2 regions of the Microcoleus sp. S13_C5 genome follow, and region 2 is predicted to be linked to the other one. Evidence: riboswitches for the same ligand, from Rfam matches in the RefSeq annotation. Region 2 holds a riboswitch; the other holds the start of a gene.
The links. A riboswitch is a leader RNA that binds a small molecule or an ion and turns the genes downstream of it on or off. The one in region 2 is predicted to bind cobalamin.

Region 1 (18,770 bases), on a different contig from region 2:
CGTCACACCTTGCAAAGCGACCGCATTCTCCAAACCGTAAGCATCGGCATAGTAACTCAGAGCATCGTGAGTTGTTACTAGCTTTCGTTTTTGGGCTGGAATAGTCGCAATCTGAGCTTTTATCCAAGTATCTATTTTTTTCAACTCATCTGTTAAGCTTTCTGCATTTTTTGTATAAAGTTGAGTATTGGTGGGGGAAACTTTGATCAATTCGTCCCGAATTGTTTCTACCATACGGATGCCATTTTGAGGGTTATGCCAAACGTGAGGGTCAGGGACTTTTGCGCCTTCTGCATGGGATTGGTTTTCCGCTTTCTCTTCACCATGTTCGTGATCGTCTTTGCCCATTAGCGGTTTGGGAACTGCGAGTTCGTGGACGGCGATTTTGGGTGCGGAATTACTGCTGGATTGAATTAACTTAATGATGCTGGGTTCGTGGTTGTAGCCTCCGTATAAAATCAGATTTGCTGTTTCAATCGCTTTGCGGTCTTCGGGCTTGGTTTGGTAGGTGTGGGGGTCATCTCCCGGCTTAATTAGACACGTGGTGTCGATCGAACTTTGAGCGATTTCTTTAGTTATGTCGCAGATAACGCCAGTCGTGGCGACGACTTTGGGCAAGTTGGCGGCGGGACTGGCTTGAGTTTGAGTTGCAGCGGGACTCTCTGGCGTCCGATTGCTGGCGTTCTGCCCTCCACTGCACCCAACCAGTCCGCAGCCAATTGCCAAAACAGCCGCACCGCACAATCTGCCGCTTTTTCCAGCCCAGTTCTTTAACATTTTCACCTTTGGAACGATAATCGTTATTGCTTTTTCGAGTTATCCTATTCTAGTAGCTACGAACAAGAATCGTTCTCAAAATCTCTAATTATGCTAGAAGTGCAAGACTTAGCTGTCAATTATCGAGGGATTACGGCCCTCAACAACGTGAATTTCCATTTAGAATCGGGACAATTAACAGGTGTGTTCGGCCCCAACGGCGCGGGGAAAAGCACGATGGTGAAAGCGATGCTGGGATTGATCCCGGCCTGTCGGGGTTTGGTCAAATATCAGGGGCGACTGCTGAAGGAACAGTTGTCGCGGGTGGCTTATGTGCCGCAGCGATCGCAAATTGACTGGGATTATCCGATTACTGTGTGGAATGCGGTGATGATGGCGCGAACTGTCCAGACTGGTTGGTTTCGATCGCCCTCGAAGCAGTCCCAAGAATTGGTCAAAGCTGCTTTGCTGCGGGTAGGAATGTGGGATTTGCGCGATCGACAAATTGGCGAACTGTCTGGCGGACAGCAGCAGCGGATTTTCTTAGCAAGGTCGATCGCCCAACAAGCCGATTTATTCTTCTTCGACGAGCCTTTTAACGCGATCGACAAAGCAACAGAAGAAATTATTTTCGATATTTTTGCAGAACTAAAAGCCCAAAATAAAACATTGCTAGTAATTAGTCACGATTTAGGCGAAACTTTAAAACAGTACGATAATTTATTGTTGCTCAACAAGCAGTTAATTGCGACTGGTTCCTGCCGAGAAGTTCTCACCGCAGCCAATATTCAAAAAGCCTATGGATACGATTTAAGTTTAGTTGCGGCGTAAGCAAAAAAAGATTTATCTTTAAAATTGATTGTGGCACGGGCGTCCCGCCTGTGCAGTTGATTGTGGCACGGGCGTCCCCCCTGTGCAGTTGATTGTGGTTGAAAAAACCCTATTATTGACCTAATTCAATGTTAAATTTGCTAATTGAGCCACTCAAATTCGAGTTCATGCGAAATGCGATCGCCGTCGGCGTTTTCCTAGGAATTCTCTGCGCCGTTGTCGGCTCCTACTTAATTGTACAGCAAATGGGAATGATGGTTGACATGATTGCCCATTCAGTATTAGCAGGATTGCCGGTTGCTTTTTCTTTAGGTTTCAATATTTCGATCGGCGCCTTTATCTCGGGAATTATCAGCGCCGTGATTATGGCGTGGATTCAATCGCAATCGCGCCTAAAAATTGATGCAGTCATGGCCTTAATTTTATCTACATTTTTAGCCATTAGCGTCATGCTGATTAGCATATTGCGAACCACCAAATTAGATTTAGACGGTTTTTTGTTTGGGAATATCTTATCAGTTGCACCGACGGATGTACAGCAGACTTTTGTGATAACGTTGATAATTTTGGTGGCGGTTAAACTCCTTTACAAAGAACTGCTATTCTATACTTTTGACCCCCTGGGGGCGCAAGCGTGCGGTTTGCCTGTAAACTGGATTTATTTGGGGATGATTTCGGCAATTACGCTGACGATTGTTGCGAGTTTGCAAACCGTGGGGGCGCTGTTAGTAATTTCGCTATTAATCGGGCCGGGAATAACGGCGTATTTGTTGGTAAAAGAGCTACATTTAATGATGGGATTAGGAGCCGTTATTGGGATTATAGCTAGCGTGAGCGGTATGTATCTCAGCTATTATTTGAATATGCCATCTGGTGCGGCAATTGTATTAGTGGTTTTTGGGTTATTTTTAGTAGCTTTGCTGTTCAGTCCCAGCCAAGGGATTTTGACAAGAAAGAGAGGAGAATGAGTACCGAGATGGTTCGTGAGGAGGGGCGGGTTTTGTTGTGAGATTGTTGGCGATCGCCAAAATCACTGGCTAAACCCGCCCTACAAATTATGCGTTTTTTACGCTTAAGCTAAGCAGCATTTAAATTGCATCTAAAAAAATAATTAGACTCTTGTGGGGTGGGCTTTGATCAACACCCCAAATAGGCAATTTAAATGCAGTACAGCTTACTTACTTAGCTTGACAATAAGCTTCGTAAACGCCGTCAAGCAGTAAATTGAGAGCAAAAGTTGCTTTCTCGGCAGCTAACAGCGCTTCTTGTTTTGCTTCTTCAGTTTGGCAAAGTTCTAACAGCGCTTCGCAGGTGGCTTGCGAGTGGAACTCGTCGGCTTTTTCGTGGACTTTAAAGAAAGACAAAGCAGCTTCTGAATCGATGCCGTAAAATTCCTTCAAACCAGCAATTTTGGTTGTAGAAACTTCGGGGATTTGCGCTTCGTAAGCGTAAAGGGCGGCTAAACCTGTGACGGGCGATTCGCTGCGCGCTAAGTCTTTGAGAATGCGAACGGATTCACTGGTTTTTTCTAAGTGTTCGTGATCGATAACTGCATTTCTGTCTAAACCCAAACCTTCGGCAAAGCGCAGCCACAGTTCAGGGTGATTAGCAGCGCCTCTCTCTTCTTCTATCAGGTTTTCGAGGAGCATTTGACGAATTTTGATGTCGTCACAGGCGGCGTGCGTAGCGCTGACATAGGTGGGGAAGTTGTGGACTTGCAGATAGTATTCTTTGGCGTACTCTTGCAGCATTGCCAGGTCGAGTTTACCTTCGTTCCACATTTGGTAGAACGGGTGTTTCAGCAGGTGGTTTTTGTCGAGAATCGTGTTGAGTTGTTCGAGAAATTGCTGTTGGGTCATAATTGTCGATCGCCTTTGAGGATAGTGCAGCCACTAAAATGGTATTGTAATCTAGCATTTTGTCAAGACCAAGTTTTCAATTTTTCTCTTTTGGTCAAACTGGTGCGCTCGCCCTACTACCAACTTACCACCCCCCGAACCCTTTGCTGCCCATAGATTGTGACCAAACCAGCAATTCACCTCCACAACCGCCAGCGGCGAGAAACTGGCCTTCGGGATGCCATGCCAGACAGGAAAAACCGCCCTCTGCACCTTCTAGAATTTGCAGCAATTGTTCTGCTTCATACCACAAACAAACTTGACCGTCTGCGGCTGCGGAAGCTAATAAAAATGTGCTAGGTTGAAAGGCGATCGCATTTACCACATTTTCATGCACCTCTAACCCCCAAGAATCCCAACCGACTCTTTCATCAGCGTCTCTTTCCCAGACCGAAATGCCTTGAGAACTCGAAGCAGCTAACAAAGGTGCACCCAAAGAATTAGTTTTACCAGACCAAGCTAACTCTCGAACTTTCCCGGGAAAACCCTGCATTACCCACGGTTCAAAATTGCCCCATTCATTAACAATTAGAGTATTGTCCATATTGCCGCAAGCTAAATATTCCCCATGTGGCGACCAAGCAATTGCACCGGTTGCAGAGGGTACTGATAAAATTTCCGGGTCTTCGTCCCAGTCTTCGCCATGCCAAACTTTGACGCCTTGATAGCCGCTAACTGCCAGATATTGAACCATCGGATGCCATGCTAAATCGAGGATAGATGATGAGTCGAAATTCAGCGTTACTTCAACAACATTATCCTCAGCATTCCATACTTGAACGTAGCGGCCCATACTGAAAGCTAACTGGTTGCAGTTGGGACTCCAAGCTAACTTATCAACCCAGACGCGGTGGTTATCCAAATCAGCAATTAATTCCCCAGAATTAACGCGCCAAATTCGCACTTTTCCATCTTGTCCGCCAGCAGCTAGGAATTGACTGTCGCGGGAAAAAGACAAGCAATCGGCTGATTTACCCGTGGCAGTTTGTAGGGTTTGCAAGGACAATTCATGAATTGCCCCTACTTTCGCCAGCATCACTTCGCCCGCAGCAGAACAGACTGCTAAAGTTGTGCCATCGGGCGACCAAGTAACAGCAGTTACGTAGTCAGATAGCATGGCTTCGGCATGAAGTTCCAGGGTTTGTTCACTTTTCTTTGTCTTTTTGTTACCCATATTTATTGAAGCTGAAATGTTGCACTCTTCTTAAGAACGGGCAAGATGCCCGTTCCACAAGGAATGAATTTTATTCTTGTGGAACAGGCATCTTACCTGTTCCTAAAAGGCTTATTAAAAATGGTTCAATATGTCAGTTAAACCAGACATTTCCGAAAATCCTCTCGCAATTGATTTTCGTTTAAATTGCGACCGATGAACACAAGCTCGTTTTTCGGAATTTCGGTAGCTTTCCAAGGTCTATCCAGCCGGCCATCGAACACCATATGTACTCCTTGGAAAACAAATCGCTGGTTGTCTCCGGCGATATTCAAAATGCCTTTTGTCCGAAAGATATTCGGGCCTTGAGTTCGCAACAATTCCTCAATCCAATCGCTAAATTTGTTGCGGTCAATAGCACCGGGTTCTACTATTGCTACTGAGGTAACAGTTTCGTCGTGTTCGTGAGTGTGTTCGCCTAAAAAGTCGGGTTCGATTTCTAATGCCCGGTTCAAATCAAATGCTTTAACGCCCAATAAAGCATCCATTGCTAATTCTGCGTTGCGGGTGCGGTGAATTTTAGCCATTGCATTCATGGCGCGAATTCGCTTTTCTAATTCTGCCAATTCTTCGTCAGTCACTAAATCAGTTTTGTTTAATAAAACTACATCAGCGAAGGCAATTTGTTCTTGAGCTTCGTCTGCGTCCCAGTGCTGCCAGATGTGCTTGGCATCGACTACGGTGACAACTGCATCTAGCAGCAATTGATCCCGCATATCTTCGTCTACAAAAAACGTTTGAATTACTGGTGCGGGGTCGGCTAAACCTGTGGTTTCGATGACTATGTGGTCGAATTTGTCTCGCCGCTTCATTAAGTTGCCGATAATCCGAATTAAATCACCTCGGACTGTACAGCAAATGCAGCCGTTGTTCATCTCGAAAATTTCTTCATCGGCATCAATTATCAGTTGGTTGTCAATGCCTACTTCGCCGAATTCGTTGACGATGACTGCAACTTTTTTGCCGTGTTCCTCTGTTAAAATTCGGTTGAGTAGCGTGGTTTTGCCTGCACCTAAATAGCCCGTGAGAACGGTAACAGGAACTGATTCGATCGCCCCAGCAGTCACCATACTTGACCTCGATTATTGTACAATGATAACCATTATCGCTATTTTACACCAGACTTGCTGGCAGTGACCACAATATTAAATAATGTTAATAAATTGTTCGTGAGAGCTTGGAGGGGCGAGTTTTACCAAAAATATTTGCTGCAATTCAAAATATCGATCAACCCGCCCCTCTCAGATGACAATTAATTGTTAATCATCGCTGCAATTCGATCGCGCTCTAACTCTCGACCGATCAGCACTAATTTGGTCTGCCGGAGTTCGGAAGGTTGCCAAGGGCGATCGTAAAAATATTCTATCCGCGAACCCACACCTTGCAACACCATCCTCATCGGTTTCTTGGGAACCGCCACAAACCCTTTAATCCGATAGATTTCCTCCTGCTGCATTAAGGATTGCAGTTTTTTCACCAAAGCTTCAGGTTCAAATTCGCGATCGGCAATAAAGAAAGTCGAGTTAATATCATCATCATGTTCGTGTTCCTCCTCAGTGTCGTGGTGACTCGGACGAGACTCCAAATCATCCTCAACCGCCGCATTAAATCCCATTAGCACATCGGGGTTAATTTCGCCACCTTTGCAAGGCACAATTTTCACACTCGGACGCAACTCTTGTTGCAACCAGCTTTGGACTTTCTTGTGAGTTTCAGCATCTACGCGATCGACCTTCGTTAAAAGTACCATATCGGCACAGGCTAACTGGTCTTCAAACAATTCCTCGATCGGAGTTTCGTGATCTAAACTAGAATCAGCCTGTCGCTGTGCCATCAAAGCATCGATATCACCGACAAAAGAACCGCTAGCAATAGCTTCGCAATCGACAACAGCAACAACACCGTCCACTGTAGCACCGGTGCGAATTTCCGGCCAGCGAAAAGCTTGAATTAAAGGTTTAGGAAGTGCGAGACCCGAAGTCTCAATTAAGATACAATCAATTTGTTCTCGGCGCTTCAACAATTCCTGCATAGTCGGCAAGAATTCCTCTTGAACAGTGCAGCAAAGACAACCATTTGTTAGTTCAACAATATTGCTGCCCACATTTTCTTCTTCGTCGCAAACTTGGCAATCGCGCAGCAATTCTCCGTCAATACCGATTTCGCCAAATTCGTTAACCAGAACAGCAATGCGGCGACCTTGATTATTTTGCAATAAGTGGCGAATTAAGGTAGTTTTGCCGCTACCGAGAAAACCAGTGATGACAGTAACAGGAATTTTGTGCATTGATAATTTTGTGCTTATTTGGTGGTGGGATATCTCGTTCCCAGGCTCTGCCTGGGAATGCTAATCTAGAGGCTCTGCCTCGCTGGAGTAAAGGAGCGCTTTTAATACGAGGCTCTTCCTCCTCTGGGTACGCGTTACCAGGCCAAGCCTAGGAACGATAAGGAAAAAACTAAAGTCCTTACTACAAAGCTATCTAATTTGGTAGTGGTGGAATCTTTGCTAAAACACCTTTTTTCAGAGCTTGAGGACGCTCAGACCAAGGCAACAAACCGTCCGGTTTAGCATAGTATTGACCCGCGCATTCGAGTACCGCCTCGACGCTTTCCGACTCATTTGCTGGTAAATCACCAAACAGATAAGTGTACTTTCCAACAGCAGCAAAAGACACCGCACAAGAGTGACTGCAAGCACTCATGCACTCAACCTCTTGAATCTCAAACTTATCATAAAACTCCCAATCTTTAGCGAGTTGCGACAAATTTTCCATGAATTGTTGACCGCCGCTTTTGCCTTCGCGCTTGCCGTTTTTCCAAACACTAGCGCAAGCAGTGCAAACAAACAGACTGTGCTTTGTGCGTACAGCCGTGTTAATTCCATCCATCATCCGTACCTCGCAGATGCGTTCAAAAGTGAGTTAGATATCGGCGGGCATTCTGACTTGAGAAACCACAAGGGTTTCATTACAGTTGCGGGACAGCGCCGGACTTGCACCGAACTTTCCCCGTTTCCTCTAACGGCTGCTCCCCGCTAGAACCGATCGCGAAATCACATCATACCGCACTTGCCGCCTTTTTTCAAAAAAGTTATGTTGGTAATGTCGATCCATCCCAAAAAAAATAACTCTTTGTGGAACAGGCATCTTGCCTGTTGCTGACAGGATATAACCCCACAAAAAAAAATAACTCTTTGTGGAACAGGCATCTTGCCTGTTGCTGACAGGATAGAAGCCCATCCAATAAAAATTCACTGTTTGTGTAACAGGCATCTTGCCTGTTAATGACGGGCTAGAAGACCATCCCACAAGAACATTACTACAAACTATATGAACGCCTTCCCCGATTTTTCCACTCACGGCTATCAGATTGAAAAAAAACTCGGACACAACAGTCTCGGCGGCCGAGTTACATACTTAGCGAAAAATACGAATACTCAACAAAAATTAGTGGTAATTAAGCAATTTCAATTTGCCCAATTAGGTGCTAGCTGGACAGAATACGAAGCTTACGAACAAGAAATTCAAGTTTTGCAAAATCTGGATTCCCCGGGCATTCCCCGCTATCTCGATTCTTTTCAAACTAACAGCGGTTTCTGCATGGTGCAGGAATACAAAAATGCCGAATCTGCTGTCGCGCGGACTTTTTCGCCGCCGGATATCAAGCAAATTGCGATCGCAACTTTAGAGATTTTAGTTGACCTGCAATCTCAGAAACCGCCGATAATTCACCGCGACATTAAGCCAGAAAACTTGTTAATAGATGACGAACTCCACGTTTATTTAGTAGACTTCGGTTTTGCTCGGCTAGGAGGTGGAAATATCGCGGCTAGCAGCGTCGTCAAAGGCACGATGGGATTCATGCCACCCGAACAAATGTTCAACCGAAAATTAACAAAAGCATCCGACCTTTACGGCTTGGGGATAACGCTGATTTGTTTGTTAACTGGGACAAAATCGGCGGATGTCGGTAATTTAGTTGATGCCAATTATGGCATTCATTTCCGGCATTTAGTACCGCCATTGCAGCAAGGTTGGATGAATTGGCTGGAAAGGATGGTAGCGCCGAGATTGCAAGACAGATATCCATCGGCTGCGGATGCTTTAACTGCGCTAGAATCTTTGGATGTCAGCAGCTTGCCGAAAGTGAGAATTGAGCGCGATCGCATTCAATTCACTGCTACTGAATATGGAGAAATCTTAACACAAACTATTGCAATTAGCAACCCAATTCCCGATACAAGGCTTTGTGGCAGGTGGCAAGTCGCGCCGCATCCGAACGATCCGCCCCACACGCCCTACGACCACTCTTGGATCTCCTTTGAACCGCAGGCATTTGAAAGCAATGATATCGAGTGCACAATCGCCGTCGATACGAGCCAATTGCTGGCAAGTCAAACTTACAACCGCCAAATCATCTTGCGCGCAAATTCTGAACCAGAAACTCATACAATAGAATTACAAGTCACCACATCTGCCCTACCAGTACCGCAAAGAACTAACGCTTTGTCTGTCAGCAGGCTGGCTTTTATGTGCAGTTTTATTTTAGCAGGTTTTATGCTGCACCAGATTGCAAGCCCCAACTTCTTTGACGACAAAGATACCGAGAATTATATTGTTACTACCATTTTTATGAGTGTATTATTGGGAGTGTCAGTTGCTGAGATCACAAGCACGACCAAATTCAATAAATACAAGTCTAATTGGTTCGGAGCGTTATTTTTAGGGGCAATAGTAGCTCTATTTTCGGTTTTATTGATGAGTCCTTTAACGTATACTAATCCTTCCCTCTCTAACAGTAATATAAATCAGTTTATTATTATAGTGGTTGTTCCTATAGCATTAACTTTACTGGGAGCTTGGGTCGGCAATATAATGAATGTTATCGCTGTAGTGGCTTTGCTATTTTTATTAGTTTCATTGTGTAGCTTGATGGGAGCGGGATGGTTTATGATTATTGTGCCGATCGCATTCGTGATGTTGATATCCGCTTTGGCTTACGCGCTCGTCAATCCGATAGCTAACAATCTAGTCTCCGAGCAGACAACCAGAAAAGTTCTTAAAGTAGATGCTGCCAAAATAGCCTTTCTTACTGCCGGCTTTTGTACTAGCTTGGGAGCAGCATTTCGACTGTTTTTAAAATTAGGTACTCAATTAGAATGGGTGGAACCAATGGAAATGATAGCTGTAGGAGGAACAACAATGGCATCTCTAGCCGTCACTGCGATTCCGTTAATTGACCTGATTCTTTTTAAACCAAAAAGAATTATTGCCAAGTATCGCAAATCTCAACCCAATTTAATCAAACCGTAAAAACTTGTTCGTAGTAAGGACTGAAGTCCTTACTACGAACTTTTTCAGGACTGAAGTGCTGACTACAAGCTTTTTCAGGACTGAAGTCCTTACTACAAACCTTACAACTTACCTATGAATGCTTTTCCTGACTTTTCCAAATACGGCTATCAAATAACTCGCGAACTCGGACACAATCGCGCAGGCGGCCGCGTTACCTATCTGGCTACCGAAATTAATACAAAATGTTCGGTTGTTATCAAACAATTTCAATTTGCCCGCACCGGTGCTAATTGGTCAGAATATCAAGCTTACGAAAAAGAAATTCAAATTTTGCGAGAACTCGACCATCCCAGTATTCCCCGCTATTTAGATTCCTTCCAAACCGCGTCGGGTTTCTGCATGGTGCAAGAATACAAAAATGCTCCTTCTTTGGCAAATTCTGGCCGCTGGAATCCCGAACAAATCAAGCAAATTGCTATTTCTGTTTTAGAAATACTTAAATATCTACAAAACCGCATTCCGCCAGTCATCCACAAAGATTTAAAACCAGAAAATATCTTAGTAAATGACCGGATGAATGTCAGCCTTGTCGATTTCGGATTTGCTAGAATCGGCGGGGGAGAAGTGGCCGCTAGCAGCGTTGTTAAAGGCACTTTGGGCTTTATGCCGCCAGAACAAATGTTCAACCGCCAGCTAACTGTTGCATCGGATTTATACAGTCTCGGCGCGACGCTAATTTGCTTGCTAATCGGCATCAATTCTACCGAAGTTGGCAGTTTGATGGACGATACCGGGCGGATAAATTTTAAACATCGCTTGCCGCAGCTAACTCCAGAATTTCTTGAGTGGCTGCAAAAAATGGTGGAACCTAATTTCAAACACCGCTATCCTTCCGCAGATGCTGCCCTCAATGCTTTGATTCCCCTAGAGGTAGTTCAGCAGCGTAACAAGTCAAAACTCGCACTGATATCAGTCGGATTATTAACAGCAATTGCTGCTATTTTTATTCCTTTGTTCTGGAAATTTCCCGAACCTCAAACAGCAGTCGATCTCAAACCAGTAATCAACGAAGCAAAGTTAAATCCTCAGACTCAAGTGATGTTAACTGACGAACTAGAATCGACAAAAACTAGAGATTTTTGGTCTTTGAAGCAAAACAAAAAAGTCTATTTTGCTGTAAGTGCTGCTAACTTGCGAGAAGGAGAATATAGAAGTTATTGTAAGGTTGTCAACCCTCAAGGACTATTCGCAGCCCAAAGTCAATCTTATTTAAAAACGACGGGCGAGCGATTAAATACTTGGTGCTGGTACAATTTTAAAAAGGATGATAAGCCGGGAAATTGGAAGTTTGAATTTTACTTAGACGGTGAAAGAGTGGCGCAAAATAGTTTCAAGGTCTTACCTTAACATTGTTGTTCCGGGCTGGCAGTGAATTGCTTTGCCGTCAAAAGTTGGCGGATTCCAAGTTTCTGCATAAGTTGGGTTCTCCCCATTGTTCTCGCAAATGGCAGCAATCGTTGTTATCATATCGCTATCCTTTTCTTTGAAAGCAAATACTGCGCCCGTGTATGATTTCCCGGTACTCATATCATTAGGTTTGGCAATCGCGATCGCGCTTTCAAATTGTGCCGTTTCGCGCTGATTCTGCAAGGTTTGAACTGGCCCCATTGACGATCCGATCGTGTAATTATGGTTATCTGCCTGTTCTTTAATTCCCAGACCCAATTTTGCAATGGAATCGCTAAATTGACCGTATTTTGCATAGTAAGCTTGCTGCGCTCGATTGATGCTAGCAATATATTGTTTTGCTTCCGAGGATTTCGTATCGCTTAAGATCGATAGTGTACCGAGTTTAAAATCGTAACATGGCGCTATTATGCCAGCCACAAGCGCGCTGTAAATTGCAATCCTCGGCAGCAAACTGGATACTGGCAATCTCGATTTTTTACTGACTTTAGCTACATTGACTGACATTTTTTAAGCTGCCATAAAGTAAATTTGCCAAGCTTGTAGGGTGCGCCACAAGCACCCTACAAGCTATAAATTATGCAGTTTCGTGCTGTTTGTGCCATGCGGGATGCCACAGCAATTCAGCAGTCGATCGCTTCTCGACCATCTCAGGAGTAATCATACAGTTAGCCACATCCTTGCGAGAAGGCAACTCGTACATGACATCGAGCATTAACTCCTCTAAAATGCTGCGGAGAGCTCTGGCGCCAGTTTTGCGGCGGTAGGCTTCCTGGGCGATCGCCCGTAGCGCTTCCGGCTGGAATTCCAATTCCACGCTGTCCATCTTCAACAGCTTTTGATACTGCTTCACCAGCGCATTCCGGGGCTCGGTCAATATCTGCATCAAAGCTGCTTCATCCAGCGGCGAAATCACCGTCACCACCGGTATCCGCCCGACAAACTCAGGAATCAAACCAAACTTGACTAAATCGTCCGGCTGTACCTGCTGCAAAATATCAGCGGCCCGCTTATCTTTCGCCGGCAAAGTTGAGTTGCTGTCGCTTTCTGTTGGCTGAATAAAGCCCAAGGATTTTTTACCCAAACGCTGTTCAACTATTTTTTCCAAACCGACAAAAGCACCGCCACAAATAAATAGAATTTTGCTAGTGTCAACTTGAATAAAATCTTGGTAAGGATGTTTGCGGCCACCTTGCGGGGGCACGTTAACCACCGTTCCTTCCAACATTTTTAGCAGCGCTTGCTGGACTCCTTCTCCTGATACATCCCTAGTGATCGAAGTGTTTTCGCTTTTGCGAGCAATCTTGTCAATTTCATCAATATAAATAATGCCCCGCTGCGCCGCTTCGACATCAAAATCCGACATTTGCAACAGCCGCAGCAAGATATTTTCTACATCGTCGCCCACATATCCAGCTTCTGTCAGTGTCGTCGCATCCGCTACCGCAAACGGCACTTCGAGCATTTGCGCCAAACTTTGCGCTAACAAAGTTTTGCCACAACCTGTGGGGCCCACTAGGAGGATGTTGGATTTTTGCAATTCTACATCGCTGTCAGGGGAAGACTTGTCGCTATCTTTAGCTTGGTCAACGCTCAAGCGCTTGTAGTGGTTATAAACTGCTACAGAAAGGACTTTTTTTGCTGAATGCTGGCCGATAACGTGGTTGTCTAAATGCTGCTTAATCTCTGTTGGTTTCGGAATTTGAGCTAAAACAATTTTCGATTTGTTCGATCGACCCGGCCGCCGCGTTCCTTGTCCCTGAGACTCTCGCACCTCTGATTGGGGAATCTGTTGACCAATTGTTTTACTGGAGTCAAAGAACTCCTCCTCTAAAATTTCATTGCACAGTTCCACGCATTCATCGCAAATGTAGACGCCGGGCCCAGCTATTAACTTGCGGACGTACTCTTGCGACTTGCCGCAAAAGGAGCATCTGAGATGGGAGTCATATTTTGACATATTTGCCTCTTAATTTACGGTTGCGGTTGCTTGTTTCGACTGGGGAAGTTGCCGCGGGAGTGACCTTAGCTGTGCCCTAGAAGGGTTTCCCGATCGGACACCCAAGCCAGTCAAGCTTCGCGATCTCTGTTTCTAAGTTAACACTTTTGAGGCTTTAGTCATTAGTCATGAGTCATTCGAGCAAATTTGAATTTTTAATTCTCACTTAAAAGTAAAGCCGCACGGGCTTACCATTTTTTGTATTCCAAAAATTTTCCCGACATAATTATTTTCACTCGATCGCCTTTTGGGTCTGCTTCTTTCTCGACATCCAAAGTAAAGTCGATCGCGCTCATAATCCCGTCACCAAATTTTTCGTGAATCACTGCTTTGATTGGCATCCCGTAAACCTGCAGAATTTCATAAAAACGATAAATCAGAGGGTCAACCGGAACCGAGGCTTCCAAAGAACCTTTTAACGGAGGTTCACAGAGAACCGCAGCCGTCTCGCTATCTAGTCCCAAAGCCGAGACAATTTTCTCGGATTCATCTTCTGATGCGGTAGCTTGACGGTAAATAACCGCGGCAATCCAAACTTCGTCGCGCCCCAAAACTTTTTCCAAATCTGCAAAACTAATTCCCTTAGCTTTTTTAGCCGCCAAAAGCTTTTCTGTAATTCCTGAAATTGCCATTAAATATTCTCCGCTTCTCTTCAGTGTCAGATGTGAAATATGTCTCACATATTGCGAATTTTGTCAAGGCTAACTTGAGAAAATAAATCGACTTGATAGCTCTGAACTTCAGCCAAAGTTGGTCTCGTCAACCCCCACAACTCATACAAGTTGAGATTTAAGATTTGAAATGTTAGATTGGCAATGACTGATGACTATCAGGGTTTGGAGCTAGTCAACAGTTGCATTCTTTTTTCCAACTGGTATCACAACTGGTAAATCCTAAAATAACTCCTAACTGCCCTGCGGCAATGGTACAGTTGGCAGTATATGTAATAAAAGTTACACACGCAAAGGCCTTCGGCATTCGGCAAACGGCTGAATTTTGATCGTGCTACCCTGAAGCTCAATCCTCGCTCACGCAGGCAAAGCCCCTTTACCACTCAAAACCGGCAACTGACAAAAGTATGGAGATTCAGACCAAAGATTACACGATCGAGTACGATCAGGCTACGCAAACAGTCACCTGTAGCGGCTCGTTCCGACTCAGCCAGGTGGAAGAATACGCACCGATCGTCGATCTGCTCAACGAAGTGGCTGACTCCTGCCTAAACACGGTGACTCTAGACTTGCGAAAGCTAGAATTTTTAAATAGTTCTGGAATTAATATTTTCTCAAAATTTGTGATCAAAGTGCGCCAGCAAAAAAATATTCAAATCGCCATCAAAGGTTCTAAACAGATCCCCTGGCAGATAAAATCCCTGAAAAACTTGCAGAGGCTGATGCCTTCCTTGCACTTAGAATTGGAATAATAGCGAAAAAGGTAAAGATCAATCCCGGCTAAGTCCGGGAACCAGGATGAGGGTGGCTGAAGTTAATCGGAATAAGTCATAGTTAAACTAGCACAAAACCCTAAAAAACTTCAGAACCGACTAAAAATTACCAATTTTCAATTGCTATGCAGGAAGAACCATCGACAGAACAGCTACTTTTCGACGTTCAGCGGCTGAGTGCGGAACTTGAAAACTTGAAGCGCGAAAAGGTTGACCTAGAACTTTTGCTGGAGACTACCACCGAACATTCAGATACGATGGAAGCTCACTTGCTGAGCAAAGCTGAGTTGGCGCTGCGTTCAAGCGAAGAGCAGTTTCGGGCGATCGCCTCGGCAACTCCCGTGCCGATATTAGTTTCTCGCCTCTGTGACGGCTTAATTATGTATGCGAACGCTCAATTGGCTTCTCTCCTGAACATACCCCTAGAAAAATTGATCGGCTGCAGCACTCCAGACTTTTACTTAAACCCCGCCGATCGCCCAAAGGTACTGGAGGCACTTGCTAAAGACGGATACCTCCAAAATTACGAACTCCACTGCAAAAAATCAGACGGCACCCCTTTCTGGGCGATGATCTCGGTTCAGTCGCTGGTGTTTAACGGCCAGCAGACGGCATTGTGCGCCTTGTACGACCTCACCCAGCGCAAGGAAGCAGAACAAACCCTTCAAGAGAGCGAAAAGCGTCTCCGCCGCCAGAGTTTGGCTTTGTTGCAGCTAGGTAGACAGAGGACTCTCAACAGCGGTGCGCTAAATGTGGGAATTCGCGAAATTACCGAAGCTGCAGCCCGCACTTTGGATGTGGAAAAAGTGAGCGTCTGGCTTTACAACCATGGAAGATTTGGAACTCGCTACCCCAGCGAGCCCCAGCTAAATTTTACTGAGAGAGTGCTCGCCAAGAACCAAACAGAGCCACTCGATACAGAGGCCGCTGCCTCAGAGCAAGACGAGGGGGTGAATCATTCTAAGTTGAAAATCCCCAACCTCAAATTAGTTTGTCTCGACGTGTACGATCGCACCCAGGAGAATCATTTGAGCCGGGAGTCCATATCGGCAAGCGATTTAAATTTATCAATTTTAGATGTTGAAGGCGACGCACCGGGCGAAAATTTGCGATCGGACAATGCTTTAGAACCTACGACAAAGACTCAAAAATCTCTACAAACAGATTTGTCCCACTCATCTTCGGTAGCCGAACATTCCGCTGTGCTGCCAAATGCCAGCAAGCCTAATTCATCCATATTAAATGTAGCAATTAGGCTCGGCGGCCAGATCGTGGGCATCCTCTCTCTCGAACATATCGGCGCGCCCCGCCAGTGGGCTCTAGAGGAGCGCACCTTCGCTGATTCTTTGGCAAATTTGGTAGCGCTGGCGATCGAGGGATTTGAGCGCCAGCGGGCTCAGGAAGCACTCTCCAAAGCCAAAGCGCAGCTAGAAATGACCGTCGATCAGCGCACCGCTCAACTCACCGCCGCCAATAAACTGCTCCGCATCGAAATTGCCGAGCGCAAAAGAGCCGAAATAGCTTTGCAAGAAGCCTTACACAAAGCTGAAGCAGCTTCGAGAGCTAAAAGCACTTTTTTAGCCAATATGAGCCACGAGCTGCGGACGCCGCTCAACGCAATTATCGGTTACAGCGAAATGCTACAAGAAGAAGCACGGGAATCGGGACTCGAAGAGATCATTCCCGATACCCAAAAAATTTATAACGCCGGCAAACACTTGCTGACTTTAATTAACGATATTCTAGACCTTTCTAAGATAGAAGCTGGTCGGATGGAGCTTTATTTAGAAAAATTTGACCTCAGTAATTTAATAGAAGAAGTCGTTGCGACTTTGCACCCTTTGGTAGAAAAAAATCACAATCAATTGCAGGTTTCTTGCTCTGAAAACTTGGGAGTGATGTATGCAGATTTGACTAAAGTCCGGCAAATTCTGTTTAATTTGCTATCCAATGCCCTGAAGTTTACCGAAGGTGGAACGGTGCTGTTGAGCGCGAGTCGCGAACCAGCAGGCTGCAGCGATTCGGTTTATTTGCAGGTATCTGATACGGGGATTGGAATGTCGGCAGAACAGCAGCAGGGTTTGTTTGAACCTTTTATTCAAGGGGACGCTTCCACTACTCGCAAGTACGGCGGCACCGGTTTAGGATTGGCCATTAGTCGCTTGTTTTGCCAGATGATGGGAGGCGATATCACTGTTGAGAGTCAGTTGGATGTTGGCTCTACTTTTACTGTTCATTTAAAGGCAGAAGTTGATATTAGTTAGAAGCAAATTTGGCAACTAGCAATGTAGGGGATTTAAGGGATTTAACGGGTGGGGGTTTTGCCAGGAATTGTGTACCGGATTTAACGGATTTAACGTAGGCCAAAAGATGGAATAATTCCCCAATTACCAATTCCCCCCTTACCAATTACCCATTCCGTTTTTAATTGTGACACCGATCGCGATCAACCTCTGTTGTCGATCACACAGTAGCATTTTTTTTCAGCCTAGAATAGCTATATTATCCCAAAATTGTCCTGCAGGCACGATCGGGCGCCTCGCTGCATTTACAAATCCCACCTCAACCTAATTAAGGCGGTGGGGGGTTGCTTCCAGAAAGGCAATTTGGTAAAAGTAATGCTATGGTCGCGAAGCAGTAGAAGGGAAAAGTTAACAGGAAATCAGGAAGTTTCAAAAGTCTCTGGACGCAGAAACACAATTCTGCTTTTTGCCTTCATACTGCTTCTACTGGCGAGATAGCACTGCTGCTGAAAGCAATGCACAATTTCTCAGAATCAAAGGAGTGCATCTACATGATTAAACCTTGCAGTCAACCACTAAAAATAAATCCTTTTACTTGTTATCGCGATCCGGCTACAGGCAGGTGGACTACTGTAGTTACAAGTGTTCCAAACACTTGCGAAACAGACTCTAGTTTAAAAGCAGAAGCCGAAGGCGCAAACGAAGGTAAAGCAGAAACGATCCTTTCTCCTTCGCCTGCTGTCTCGGTGTCGAAAAAAGTCCTTTCTTTCTCCCTGCCTCAGTTTAAACACCGTGCCAAAAAATCTGCTGTTAGTGTCAGCAGGTAGCTATCGCAGGGGTCTAATCTAGTTTCCACGGTTAGTCCCCGACGATCGCCAAATAAAAAAAACGAACTTATCCATAGCCTAAACTGCCAAAAAGCGATATACTGGCAGCAAACTTTCTCCTTCAATATCCGTGAAGTATTTGCTCGATCGCTGCCTCCACTTTGTATGGACAGACCGACCAATTCGCCAGCGGGGAACAGTCATCATTGCTATTCCCATGATTTTTCTGTTTGCTTCGCTGCTAGCAATTGCCGGCCTCCGGGATAGTGCCATAAAGATAAGAAAGCGAGCAGATACTAATAAGGCAATACTTCAGGAAACTAACCGCTTGATAACCATGGTGGTGGATGCGGAAACGAGCGTTACGGGTTATGGGTTGACGCAGCGCCGCGAATTTTTATCACCCTACTTAGAAGCAAAGAAGAGTTTGCCTCCGCTGCTGGCTAAACTTAAGGTATTGGTTCAAGAAAACAAACTGGAACCTCAGCGATTTGAAGAAATAAAAAAAAGTACCGAACAGCAAATAAATTTCTTGCAAAAGACTTTGAATAAGCTGGACAGTTCGGCAACAAGGATGCAGCCGCAGGAAAGAATTCAGGTGTTTGCTCAAGGCAAATTGAACATGGATAAGCTGCGTACACAAATTAATGCCTTTTCTGATGCCGGCGAAGCCTACCAGAAAAGTGTAGATCAGCAACTAGAGGAGTTGGTAGATTTCATTAATTTTGTGCAAGTTGCGGGTTTGCTTTCCGGCTGTTTGGGGGCAGCGGCTTCCTGGTATTTATTTGATAGTTTAGA
Region 2 (12,140 bases):
ACTAAAAGCTAAAGTAGAACGATCGCCACTCATCACACAAAATTCAGACAGCTATCAAGCCGTCGGAACCTTCTACAATCAATTACTGGACAAATTTCAAAGACTCCCCAAACCGGGGCAGGTGGCAGCCTTTGCCGTCGGAGCGATAATTGTCCTGACAGTCTTCAATAGCGTCGTACAGCTAATTTCAGCGCTGATGACTCTTGCCGTTCTCGGAGTGCTAATCTACATAGCGTATAAATTGGCAATTTCCCCCCAGTCCTCAAATACTAACGACAAATAATAGGAATTTCTAAATATGGCTAACCCCACCGCGCCCAGCGGCATCAATCAACCCGATCCGTCTTGGCAAACACAATCCAAGCAAATGCCACTGCTGGTTCGCAGGTGCGGCGCTTGGGCCGTGGAAATTTCGTTAATTGCGGCCAGCGCCCTCGTTCCCTTCAGTATCGGGGCATTGGTCAACAAGGAATCTCAAACCGTACCGCTCAATTCCTCCATAGCAGCAGCATCCGAAACCGTCGCCCGTACTTTGGGCATACCCGTGCGCGATCGCAGCCCCAGAGTCGCACCCCTAACTAATCTATTCTGGTCAGGGGCGCTGCTGGCACCGGCAGTTTTAGCGGGGTGGCAACTGTTTTTGCTCGCCAGAACCGGTCAAACTCTCCCCAAACGCTGGTTCGGGGTCAAAGTTGTCACAGCGTCGGGTACTCCTCCGGGTTTTGGGCAAGTGCTAATTCGCGAAAGTTTGGGGCGCTGGGGAGTGCCTCTGGGCGTCGCTTACGGTATTTGGCGCTTGAGTGGTGCGTTTCCAGATTTGCTGATTTTAGGGGGGCTGAGCGGCTTGGCAGTGCTCGCAGACGGCGCTTTGGCATTGCGCTACAAACGGCAATCCGGACACGATCGCCTCGCGAATACTTTGGTCGTCAATGCTCGATCGAATCAACTGTCTGACAATCCTGTCAAGAGTCAAGATTGGACTGAGGAAGACGCGCAGATTGCGGCTTTGGTTGTGACTCCACAAAGCGGCCTGAAAGCAAATGCCAGTTTGTGGAATTGGATGCGCCAACACCCAGGCACAACTTTAGTGATAGTTACCATCGGCAGCGCGGGATTGATTTTAACTTTGTTTGTCGGCACTCTCATCTACACTCAAAGTCAAGCAAATTTGCGGGATTCCCGGCAGCGGAACGACGAATTATTTGTGGCTTTAGTCAGCAAATTGTCTCCCACATCGGCTAGCGGGGCATCGGGCAGGCGATCGGCTATTTTGGCTTTGGGGGCCGTGGAAGACTCTCGCGCCGTACCTCTGCTAGCGGATTTGCTAGCTCAAGAAGACAACCGCGCCATGTTGGACGCGATCCAGCAAGCTTTAGTCAGTAGCGGGCCGAAAGCTTTGCCTGAGTTGCAGCGGTTGAATCAAGCCCTCAGCAACGATCTCGATTCCCTGCGCTTTGGCGGCAAGGCCCCGGAACGCGAGTTAGCGGCCGCCCGCCAGCGAACAGTACAAAGGGCGATCGGCAAAATTCTCACAGTGTATAGCAGCCAGCTCAACGGCGCGGATCTCAGCCGCACGGATTTAGCTCAAAGTCCTGCCGGCCCGTCTCAGTTTACTTTAGTTTTAAACAAAGTTGACTTGTCGGGAATTAAGCTGAAAAATGCCAATTTAACCAATGCCAGCTTGCAGGGAGCTCGCTTTTACGGCACCGGCGAAGACAGGCGTCCGGGTACATTTGACGATTGGATTTCTGACTTGAGCGGCGCTAATTTGGAAGGAGTAAATTTGGTCGGGGCGTCTTTGAACAGTGCTGTAATGAACCGCACTACTTTTGTGCGCGCTGTCATGAACAAAGCTAATTTGTCAAACTGCAATTTGAATTCAGCTAATTTCAGCAGTGCTATTTTAATTGGAGCTAATTTACAGGAAGCACTGTTAAAAAATGCAAGTTTTACCGGAGCAGATATAGGAAGCGCGAATTTGTCGCGAGCGGATTTATCAGGTGCGCGTTTGGCCAAAGTGAAGGCTCAAGGCGCTCAGTTGTCCTTGACAAATTTGTCTAAATCGGAATGGCAAGGTGCTGATTTGTCCGGTGCTGATTTGAGCGGTGCAAACTTACAAAATGCCGATTTGACTTCGACTAAACTCGCAAACGTGAATTTAAAAGATGCTCGGCTGCAAGATGCTAATTTTCGGAATGCGGAGGTGAGTTCAGTTGATTTTAGGGGCGCAAATTTAGCGGGAGCGAATTTTAAAGGCGCTGTGTTTCTGGGGAAGGCAGCTTCGGATCAATTTATTCAAAGTCCGACTGGTAGTAAATCCGGTCGATTCCTAGGAGTTGATTTTGCGGAGGCTAAGAATTTAGATAAAAGTCAAATTGCTTACATTTGTTTGCAGGGGGGGATTCATCCGAAGTGCCCGCAGAAGAAGTAAGGATTGGTTGTGAGCTAGTAGGCTAATACAGTTGAGCAAAGAACTGGTAGGGTAAAATTATGAGCGTTAAGCGAATCATTTATCTCATCCTAGCAATTCTGTGGCTTGTGCTGCCTTGGTACTATAACTTGCAGTTTTTTAGCAATGCTGGCTTGCTCGACTTTGTAAACGAGAGTTCGGCTAATCTTGCTGCGAAATCGGTAAGTTTAGATTTGTTTATCGCAACTGTAGCAGGAAGCACTTGGATGTACGCTGAGTCAAAACGATTGGATATAAGTTTTGTAGGGCTGTACATAATTCTGGGTTTGCTTGTTTCGTTTTCCTGTGCTTTCCCGCTTTTCTTGTTTGTGCGGGAAACCAAGCTGGAAAAATCAAGTGAAGTCTCAAGTTGAAAAGTTGCTTAACAGGTTAGTGCCGCGCAGCACAATAATTCGGTGCAGGCGATCGAGGTATTGTATAATTTCCGGTAAAATCACCGTTATAGGTTTGTAGTGACGACGGAAGTCCTCAGAATTTTATCAGGATTAAAGTCGTCATTACAAACCAACGTGATTGTTGTCGCTTGAGGGGAGCTAATATTAATAGCAATTTTACTCCTTTCTTGCTAAAAACAGTTGTGTTGAGTTTCGTTCCCAGAGCCAAACCAACTATTGCATTGTTTATTGAAATTGCTATTACGCAATAGCATCCGAACTGGCAAGAGTCTCGAATTGCGCCAATAGCATTGCATCACCATTATTTGGAGTTCCAAAAATTTTAGGTAACTGACCTGTTTCAGCGAGAACTTGTCTCACTTCTCGGTTAGATACATCGGCTAAATTTTTGTTATTTAGAAGGGCATTAACCGTAGCGATACCCACACCTTGACCAACTGCGGCGTTGAATTCAACAATTCTGCCGACAGAACAGGCAAACCCTTCAAATCCAGAACACGGACTGACCACTGCCAGGTTAGGAACATTTTTAATTAATGCGTGGCGGATGCCAACATTAAAGATAGGGTGTTTAAAACTCAGACTTTTAAACCATCCTAGACGAGTTGCTTTGTCGCGAATACCCGGGATGCCTCCCCGTACATCAAAATGATAGCTAAATGTTGCCAGGGCTTCATTAGCAGGTACGCCACCTAACAGCATTTGTGCGCCAGTTAAAGGTTCTACAACTCCCGTCACATTGCCAGCGTGTCTGATATAAAGTTCTGAGGCATAAGTAACAGAAGTAGCCCCCAAACTTTTCAGCCAAGTTGTAACAAATAACATCTCTCTTTGCATATTAGCCGTGGGTTTGCTGCCGCTTCTCGCCAAGGCTTCCGCTTCGCTGCTGGTGACTGCAAATAAAAGCGCATTCCACGAAAGTCTGTCATTTGGAAGGATGGCTATATTTCCTTCATCTAAAATTACGCCGCTTTCAGGAAAAGATAGTTTTATTCCTCTAAAGGAGTGGTAAGCTACAGACAGAGCTGGCGAGCGAACATCGATGTAATCGTTGCCCGCCCACAGAGTTTTGAGATTGCCTTGAGTGTCGGTCATTTCCCGCCGGAGTTCTTCTGCTAGTTGGGCATCATTGTCGGCAGCGTACAGCAAAAATTTTTGACTTTCTGCATCGGCCCGGTTTGTGAAGCGTTTTAGATAAATGTAATCGAGTTCTTTCAGTGCTCTTGCACTGAGTCCTTGAGTTTCAAAAACTAGGGTGACTGGAAGTTCTGAGTTAGGCAGACCAAATGTTTCAAATCCCTTCAGCTTTCTCACACCGGCAGCTTGAGCTAATTCGGCATTGACAGTGGCATCAATAAATTGCTTGGCGGCATAAACTACTCCTTTAGAGGTGGTTATACTGGCAATTTTTTGGCCTTCTTTAGTGACTGATTGAATTTCTACTTTGCTGAGGAGATCTGCCCCAGCTTGTACTAGCATTTCTTTCAGCGCTGCACTGGCTTTGCGGGGGTCAAGTGCAATTGCGGTGACACCGGATTTTTGCAGGAACTCTTTATAGATTGTCGCCGGTGAACCAAAGGGATCTAACTTTAAAGATTGTTGAAGTTCTTCACTAATCTGACTTCTATCTAAATAAGCAAGACCGCCTCTTACCAAATGCCCGCCAATTCCTTCTTGCAAGCTTGCTTTAGACATCAGTAGAATTCGCGGATAACGCTTTGTTCGGCGAAGATATTCTCTGGAAGCAGAGATAACAGCTAGAACTCCTGGAACTTCATCACCAAAACAGATGACATCGTAAGAACGCACATCCATGACCATTATTTAATAACCTTTCTTGATTTTCATCTTTTCGTGCTGGATCTCAATGTTTGCCGTCCAACTCTCTGTTTTTCCCAAATCTAGCTCGATCTTTCCTGATTTTTGCGATAAATATTCACACATTTCTGGACGCAGAAACCGGGTTTTTTCCAGAAAATTCTCCGTTGAGGACGATCGATCTCGGTTGAAAAACCCGGTTTCTGAGCGTCTAGAGTCGGTCAGTCTGGTACTCTTGATTACCATCAACTCAGATTATCAGGATCTATCCCCAACTCTCGCAATCGCTGAGCTAGTCGATCGGCGCGCTGCGATTCCTGTTGGGCGCGCAGCGCTGATTCTTTTACCTTTTCTTCAGGAGTCAGATAACGTTGGCCATCGGCATCATACCAATACAACCACTCTCTTGTCACCCCAGAATAATTTCCCCTTTCACAACCAATCCCCAAACCAATTTCTGGCATCCAAACTGGATGTCCTGGCTGTAACTCGTACTTCCCATTGACTAACTTGTGTACTTCTAAACGGGGTTTACGACGGCGGCGGGAAGAATAAATGACGTAATAAACTACGCCTAAAGCTTGATATTCCTCCAACTTTGTGCTGTATTCCTTGCGATAAGTTGGGGAAACAACTTCTAGCACAAAAGTCGGCAGAACATTTTCATCCCACAGCACGTAACTGGGGCGCAATTCTTCGTCGTAAAACCTTTCTACTCCTAAACTTAAGAAAGCATCGGGGACAATGGGCGGTTCGTCAGGGTGATGATAAATACCCATATCTATGCCAAAAAACCAGTCCATGCGTTCTGACCAAACTATGAGCAATATTGCTTTTAACAACCCTGGTATTAGCTCTTGCAGTTCGTTATCCACAGGCGTTTCATCCGAGTCTGGTAGTTCATCGGCGGAGGGCAAGTTCCTCGGCAAGTTGTACTGTAACATTGCGGCTTTCCTCAAAACTCATTAATATTATACCGTTGACTTGTTTGGCGATAGTATTTATTGAACGAACCGCCAAGACGCGAAGGAAAAGAAGAGAATATGATAGGTAATTTTGACTGAGTTAATCTGAATGAATTTTTGTAAAATATTTGCTGAGACTTACGCGATCGACTAAACTATGTCTAACCAGTCGGTTCTAATGGGGAGCAGCCATTAGAGGAAACGGGGAAAGTTCGGTGCAAGTCCGGCGCTGTCCCGCAACTGTAATGAGAGTCATGTCGCTTTCTGAGTCAGGATGCCCGCCGATGTGTTAGTTTACATAGTCTCATCTGCGAGGTTCAGTGTGAAGACCAGAAATCGGAAATTGGTCAGCTTGGGATTGATGGCTGGCTTGAGTTGTTATATTGTCCTGGCATCGGCAACGCCCGCCGCAGCTATGCACATTTCGGAAGGTTTTTTGCCGATGCAATGGGCTGCGTTTTGGTGGATGGTGGCGTTGCCTTTTTTTGCCTTTGGGTTGCGATCGATTACTCGCATTACAAAAGAACACCCGGAACTTAAACTATTGCTGGCTTTGGCGGGTGCGTTTACTTTTGTGCTTTCAGCTTTAAAAATTCCTTCGGTAACGGGCAGTTGTTCTCACCCGACGGGTACCGGTTTGGGTGCAATTTTGTTCGGCCCTTCGGTGATGGCTGTACTGGGGGCTTTAGTTTTGTTGTTTCAAACGTTACTGTTAGCGCATGGTGGCTTGACAACGCTGGGAGCGAATATGTTTTCGATGGCGATTGTCGGCCCTTTCGCTGCGTATTTTATCTATCAATTGCTGTTGCGAACTGGTAGGCAGCGGGCGGCAATTTTTTGTGCGGCGGCTTTGGCAGATTTGCTGACTTATGTGACGACTTCGATTCAATTAGCATTAGCTTTTCCCGCAGCCAGTGGCGGTTTTATGGCTTCGTTTCTAAAGTTTGCTGGCATCTTTGCTATCACTCAAGTACCTCTGGCTATTAGTGAGGGATTGCTGACTCTATTGGTCTGGAATTGGCTGCATTCTTACGGGAAGCAGGAGTTGGAAACTTTGAAATTATTGAGACAGGACTCATAAGCCGTGAATCAAAAACCTACAAAAAATCACCAATCTACTTCCCGGCAAAATTTACTGTTGGCTGGCGCGGTGATTGTTCTGGCAGCGTTTCCTCTCGTTTTTGTGCGGGGTAAATACGGCGGTTCGGATGACCAAGCTAAGAAAGCAATTACCGAAATTCAACCGGGTTATAAACCTTGGTTTAATAATTTGTTTGAGCCCGCTAGTAGCGAAATTTCAAGTCTATTGTTTGCGTCTCAAGCGGCGATGGGGGCTGGCGTAGTTGGGTACGTCCTTGGGTTGTATAAAGGCCGATCGCAATCTCGGCAGCAGTCTGATCGTAAATCGTCGGAATGAACCATCAAATTGATAGTCTGGCTTATACAAATCGCTTGCGGGGGTTGCCGTCATCTCACAAGTTATCCTTTGCGATCGCCCTTTTAATTCTGTCTCTAGTTTCTGGGGCGATCGTCCAATTGTCGATCGCCCTTTGGTTGGCCGTCTGGATCGTCATTTATGCGGGTATTCCGGGGAAACTGTATTTGCGGTTGCTGTCGCTACCGTTGATGTTTTTGCTGACAAGTTTACCTGCTTTGGCGCTGGGTGCGGTTGCGAGCGATCGTATCCCCGCAATTCAGTGGGATATTTGGCAAGGTTGGGGCATTAGCATCGGCACTTTTTATCTGTATGTAAGTCGCACAGGAATATACCAAGTGAGCTTGCTATTTGCCCGCGCCTTCGCATCGACAAGTTGTATGTATTTCATCCTCTTGACGGTTCCATTTACCGAAACCTTGCAAATTCTCAGACAATTACGGTGTCCAGAGTTAGTCACAGAACTGCTATTACTAATGTATCGGTTTATTTTTAGCTTATTGGCGATCGCCGATGAACTTTGGATAGCACAAAACTCTCGCTGTGGCTACCGCACTTGGAAACTGGGAATGAACAGTTTAAGCATTTTAATCGGGCAATTGCTTCAGCGAACTTTGGAAAACTACCGTCAAGTTTCGTTGAGTTTAGCGTCACGCGGCTTTAATGGAGAACTGCGCGTTTGGCATTCTTACCCTTACAAGCCTTCGCGAAGATATATATTTGAAGCTTTGTTTGGGTGTACATTTTTAACTTTGTTAAACGTGCTATTTCAACATTAAATTACTCGTTCCCAGGCTCTGCCTGGTAAGGCAGAACCGGAGGATCTGCCTCCAATTTCCCCTTCGCCACGCGAGGCAGATCCTCTGGAAATCGGTTCCCAGGCAGAGCTTAGGAACCAGTCAAATTCCCTGCCCCCGGACTTAATATATGACTTTTATGAACATAATTAATGAATTTAATGAATTGACTTCAAAAGAAAGCTGTTGAATAATTGTAGTCAACACTTATCTTGTGGAAATCCTATGATAAATAAACGACTCCTCAAAAAAATAGTTTTTTTGTTAATGGCTTCATTAAGCCTATTGTTGGTAACAGTGACTCATGCAGCGGCCCAACAACTACCCTTCTACTGGGATAACATAAACGTCATCATCGACGTTCAGACCAACGGAGATATGTTAGTTACCGAAACGCAAAAATATGTATTTACAGCAGACTACACCAATGAACGATATCGCTATATTCCTTTAGATAAGGTCGATGAAATCAAAGATGTGACCGTTGCTGAAAATAATCAAAAAATCGCCAGTACGACCGGGATTGAAAACAATCAACTTTGGATTCGCTGGCAACATCAATTAAAAGCGCCAGAATCACATACTTTTGTTATCAAATATCGGGTAGTAGGTGGATTGCAGCTAGATGGTCAGGATACTCAAGTTTATTGGAAAGCCATTTCATCAGGTCGCAAAGCCCCCATTAATGCCGCAAAAGTTAGAGTAAAATTACCAGAAGCTTTGTCAGGTAAAGTTTTGTTTTTTAGGAATTTTGGTACGCCAGCCATTCCTCGCAAAGTAGATGCTAAAACATTTGAATTTGTGGCAAGTCAGCCTGTTCAACCGCAGCAAGAATTAGAAGTGCAGATTGCATTTCCCCAGCAAATTCTCAATGTACCTCAACCTCGCTGGCAACAAACTGGCAATCAATCTCAATCTTCTTCGGAAGAACAAGTCTTTTTTGACTCTGAGCCTTTTGGATTTTTATTTATTTGGCTTCTTTGGGTGTCTGTTCCTATTTTAGTGATTGTATTAATGACCACAAATGAAATCAAGAATCGAAGCTGCCCTGAGTGCCAAACACTCAAACTCAAACGGATTTATAAAGTTTTGTTGAAGCCTACATATACCAGTGCAGGAAAGCAGGAAGTTACCTGCAAATGTCGAAACTGCTCTTACCATCACAAGTATGAAGTAGTAATGCCAATCTTGAGCAATGACAGTGATGGCGGTGGCGGTGGTGGTGGTGGTGGTGGTGGTGGTGGTGGTGGTGGTGGTGGTGGCGGTGGCGGTTAATATCAACGGCAGTTACGCATCACAACCAAAGAAACCGGGTTTTTACAGAATATGTGGGCTGTAGCGCGTCTTCTGGGCAAAAAACCTGGTTTCTGAGCACCCGCGCGTCCAGGAATATTGTTGATAATTCCCGTATTCTCGTTAGTTTAGCGGGCCGGATTTGAATAAGGGCGATCGCACTTCCTGCAACAGCTATTACAAATATGACTTTTATGAACTTAATTAATGAATTATATGAATTGACGTGAACAGTAGTTGAGTGAATAATTACAGTATCAAAATACCGAGAAAAAATTATGTATCAAGATACTAACAAGAAAAACAGCCCGCCGCCCATTGTTTTTATTATTGCCATCGGCTTAATTGGGTTTGGCGCCTACAAGTTCCTTCCCGGTTTATTGAATGCCAAAAATTTAACTACACCTACATCTACATCTACACCGACAACGATTGCATCGGGAGCGATCGCCAATCGTATCAGTTTAGGAAATCAGATATTGCTGACATCCTACGCAACACCTGACAAACAAGCAGGAGTTCAAGCTTTTGCTGAGGGAAATTACCAAGCTGCCGCCCAATATTTTCAGAAATCGCTGCAACAAAATCGCAACGACCCGGAAACCCTTATCTATTTGAATAATGCCCGATCCAGCAATGGTTCTTCCTTAAAAATTGCTGTCAGCGTTCCCATTGGTAGCAACCCCAATGTCGCCCAAGAAATCCTGCGGGGTGTCGCCCAAGCTCAGGATGAAATCAATACTAGCGGTGGCATCAATGGCGCAAAACTGCAAGTAGAAATTGTCAACGATGACAACAGCCCCGAAGTGGTCAGAGAAGTTGCAAAAGCATTAACAAAGGAGCAAAACATACTAGCAGTAATTGGACACAACGCTAGCAATGCGTCTCTCGAAGCTGCTCCGATATATCAGCAAGAAAAACTGGTAATGGTGACACCCACTAGCTTTGCCAATAATCTCTCAGGATTTGGCAGCTACATCTTTCGGACAGTACCCAATATTAGCTTAATGGCTGCTCCCTTAGCAGAATATATAGTTAAAACAGAACGCCAAACTAATATTGCCGTTTGTTATGACTCCCAAGCACCGGATAACATATCATTTAAAGATGAATTTGTGGCATCTCTTACTGCTGCTGGAGGCAAATTAGTTCCCACTGTTTGCGACTTTTCATTACCCTCTTTTAATCCCGAAAGTGCGATCGCCGATGCTGTCAGCAAAGGCGCACAAGGATTGATGGTAGCGCCCCACGTCGATCGCATTGACCGTGCGATTTCTCTGGCTCGCATCAATCGAGGCAAATTGCCACTCTACGGCAGCACTACGCTCTACACCTTTCAAACTTTAAAAGACGGACAAAAAAACGTTGACGGGCTTGTTTTGCCCGTTCCCTGGCATCCTGACACTAATCCCGGTAGCCGTTTCCCAGAAAATGCCCGCCAGCGTTGGGGAGGCATTGTGAATTGGCGAACAGCAACGAGTTTTGACGCGACTCAAGCTGTCATCGCTGGCTTGCGACAAAGCAATACGCGGGAAGGATTGCAACAAGCGCTCAGAAATCCGAGTTTTTCGACAGCAGGATCAAGCGAGGATGTGAAGTTTTTGCCCACGGGCGATCGGGCTGGTAAGCCGATTTTAGTACAAGTTAAACAAGGAGGAAGCACTGGCTATAACTTTGTCCCGCTGCGGTAACTTTGTTAAGTGCGATCGCACTAATTATTCTTGTTCCCCGGCTCTGCCAGGGAATGCGTACCCGGATGAAGAGCCTCCAAACAATATCAAAATAAGGAGAAAAAATCATGTATCAAGATACTAACAAAAGAAAAAGTCCGCCACCCATTGTTTTTATAATCATTTTCGGCTTAATTGGGTTTGGCGGATACAAGTTCCTTCCCGGTTTATTCGCATCCAAAAGTTCAGATACACCTACATCGGGAACGAGTCCATCGGGAACGAGTCCATCGGGTGCGATCGCAACTCGCATGAGTTTAGGAAACCAGATATTGCTGACATCGCAAACCACAGCCGAAAAACAAGCAGGCGTTACAGCTTTTGCCAAAGGCGATTACAAAGAAGCTGTTCTAAAATTTCAGGCTTCGCTGCAACAAAATCGCAACGATCCGGAAACGGTAATCTATTTGAATAATGCGAGAGTAAGCGATCGCACTTCTCTGAAAATTGCCGTCAGCGTGCCGAGCGGCAGCAACCCCAACATCGCCCAAGAAATCCTCCGAGGTGTCGCCCAAGCTCAAGATGAAATCAACGCTAGGGGCGGAATTAACGGTGTCGGTTTGCAAGTTGAAATTGTCAATGACAATAACCGTCCAGAAGTTGCCAAAGAAGTTGCAGCAGCATTAGCCAGTGACCAGAAAATTCTAGCGGTAATCGGACACAATGACAGCACTGCGTCTTTAGCTGCCGCTCCAATTTATCAGGAAAAGAAACTGGTGATGGTGACACCTACCAGCAGTACGAATAATTTGTCAGGTTTTGGCAGCTATATTTTTCGGACTGTGCTAAATAGTGGCTCGACGACTGCTCCTTTAGCAGAGTATATCGTCAAACAAGCAGGCAAAGCCAATATTGCCTTCTGCTACGACTCTCAAGCTGCTGGCAGCGCTTCATTTAAGGATGAATTTATTGCCTCTCTTTCAGCATCAGCCGGCAGATTAGTTCCTATTGTCTGCGACTTGTCAGCGCCAACATTTAATCCCTACAATGCCATTGCCGATGCTGTTAGCAAAGGAGCAGAAGGATTGATGCTAGCACCCTACATCGAGCGCCTCGATCGCGCGATCGATCTAGCCCGTGCAAATCAAGGCAAATTGGCGCTTTACGGCAGTTCAACTCTTTACACCTTTCAAACGCTAAAAGACGGGCAAAAAGACATTGACGGGCTTGTTTTGTCTGTTTCCTGGCATCCTGAAACTAATCCCGGCAGCACTTTCCCAAAAAATGCCAGTCAGCG

Region 1: another riboswitch for cobalamin. It lies ahead of QUA04_RS01740 (DUF1636 domain-containing protein); the one in region 2 lies ahead of QUA04_RS23775 (energy-coupling factor ABC transporter permease).

What each region holds. Positions count from the first base shown of each region.
Region 1 covers NZ_JAUBPR010000003.1:44,752-63,521, forward strand. The annotation lists gene QUA04_RS01705 (metal ABC transporter solute-binding protein, Zn/Mn family) at 1-777, opposite strand, end outside; gene QUA04_RS01710 (metal ABC transporter ATP-binding protein) at 868-1,587, shown strand; gene QUA04_RS01715 (metal ABC transporter permease) at 1,716-2,555, shown strand; gene QUA04_RS01720 (CADD family putative folate metabolism protein) at 2,766-3,446, opposite strand; gene QUA04_RS01725 (WD40 repeat domain-containing protein) at 3,571-4,659, opposite strand; gene QUA04_RS01730 (GTP-binding protein) at 4,797-5,768, opposite strand; gene cobW (cobalamin biosynthesis protein CobW) at 5,951-6,985, opposite strand; gene QUA04_RS01740 (DUF1636 domain-containing protein) at 7,179-7,589, opposite strand; cobalamin riboswitch at 7,612-7,758, opposite strand; gene QUA04_RS01745 (protein kinase domain-containing protein) at 8,028-10,010, shown strand; gene QUA04_RS01750 (serine/threonine-protein kinase) at 10,125-11,399, shown strand; gene QUA04_RS01755 (type IV pilin-like G/H family protein) at 11,391-11,966, opposite strand; gene clpX (ATP-dependent protease ATP-binding subunit ClpX) at 12,037-13,419, opposite strand; gene cynS (cyanase) at 13,647-14,090, opposite strand; gene QUA04_RS01770 (slr1659 superfamily regulator) at 14,537-14,881, shown strand; gene QUA04_RS01775 (ATP-binding protein) at 15,028-17,166, shown strand; gene QUA04_RS01780 (hypothetical protein) at 17,697-17,972, shown strand; gene QUA04_RS01785 (PAS domain S-box protein) at 18,103-18,770, shown strand, end outside.
Region 2 covers NZ_JAUBPR010000121.1:1,133-13,272, forward strand. The annotation lists gene QUA04_RS23750 (hypothetical protein) at 1-283, shown strand, start outside; gene QUA04_RS23755 (pentapeptide repeat-containing protein) at 299-2,431, shown strand; gene QUA04_RS23760 (DUF2834 domain-containing protein) at 2,491-2,823, shown strand; gene QUA04_RS23765 (FAD-dependent oxidoreductase) at 3,106-4,686, opposite strand; gene QUA04_RS23770 (Uma2 family endonuclease) at 4,929-5,627, opposite strand; cobalamin riboswitch at 5,802-5,948, shown strand; gene QUA04_RS23775 (energy-coupling factor ABC transporter permease) at 6,010-6,729, shown strand; gene QUA04_RS23780 (energy-coupling factor ABC transporter substrate-binding protein) at 6,733-7,065, shown strand; gene cbiQ (cobalt ECF transporter T component CbiQ) at 7,062-7,862, shown strand; gene QUA04_RS23790 (DUF2207 domain-containing protein) at 8,106-9,155, shown strand; gene QUA04_RS23795 (ABC transporter substrate-binding protein) at 9,452-10,864, shown strand; gene QUA04_RS23800 (ABC transporter substrate-binding protein) at 10,972-12,140, shown strand, end outside.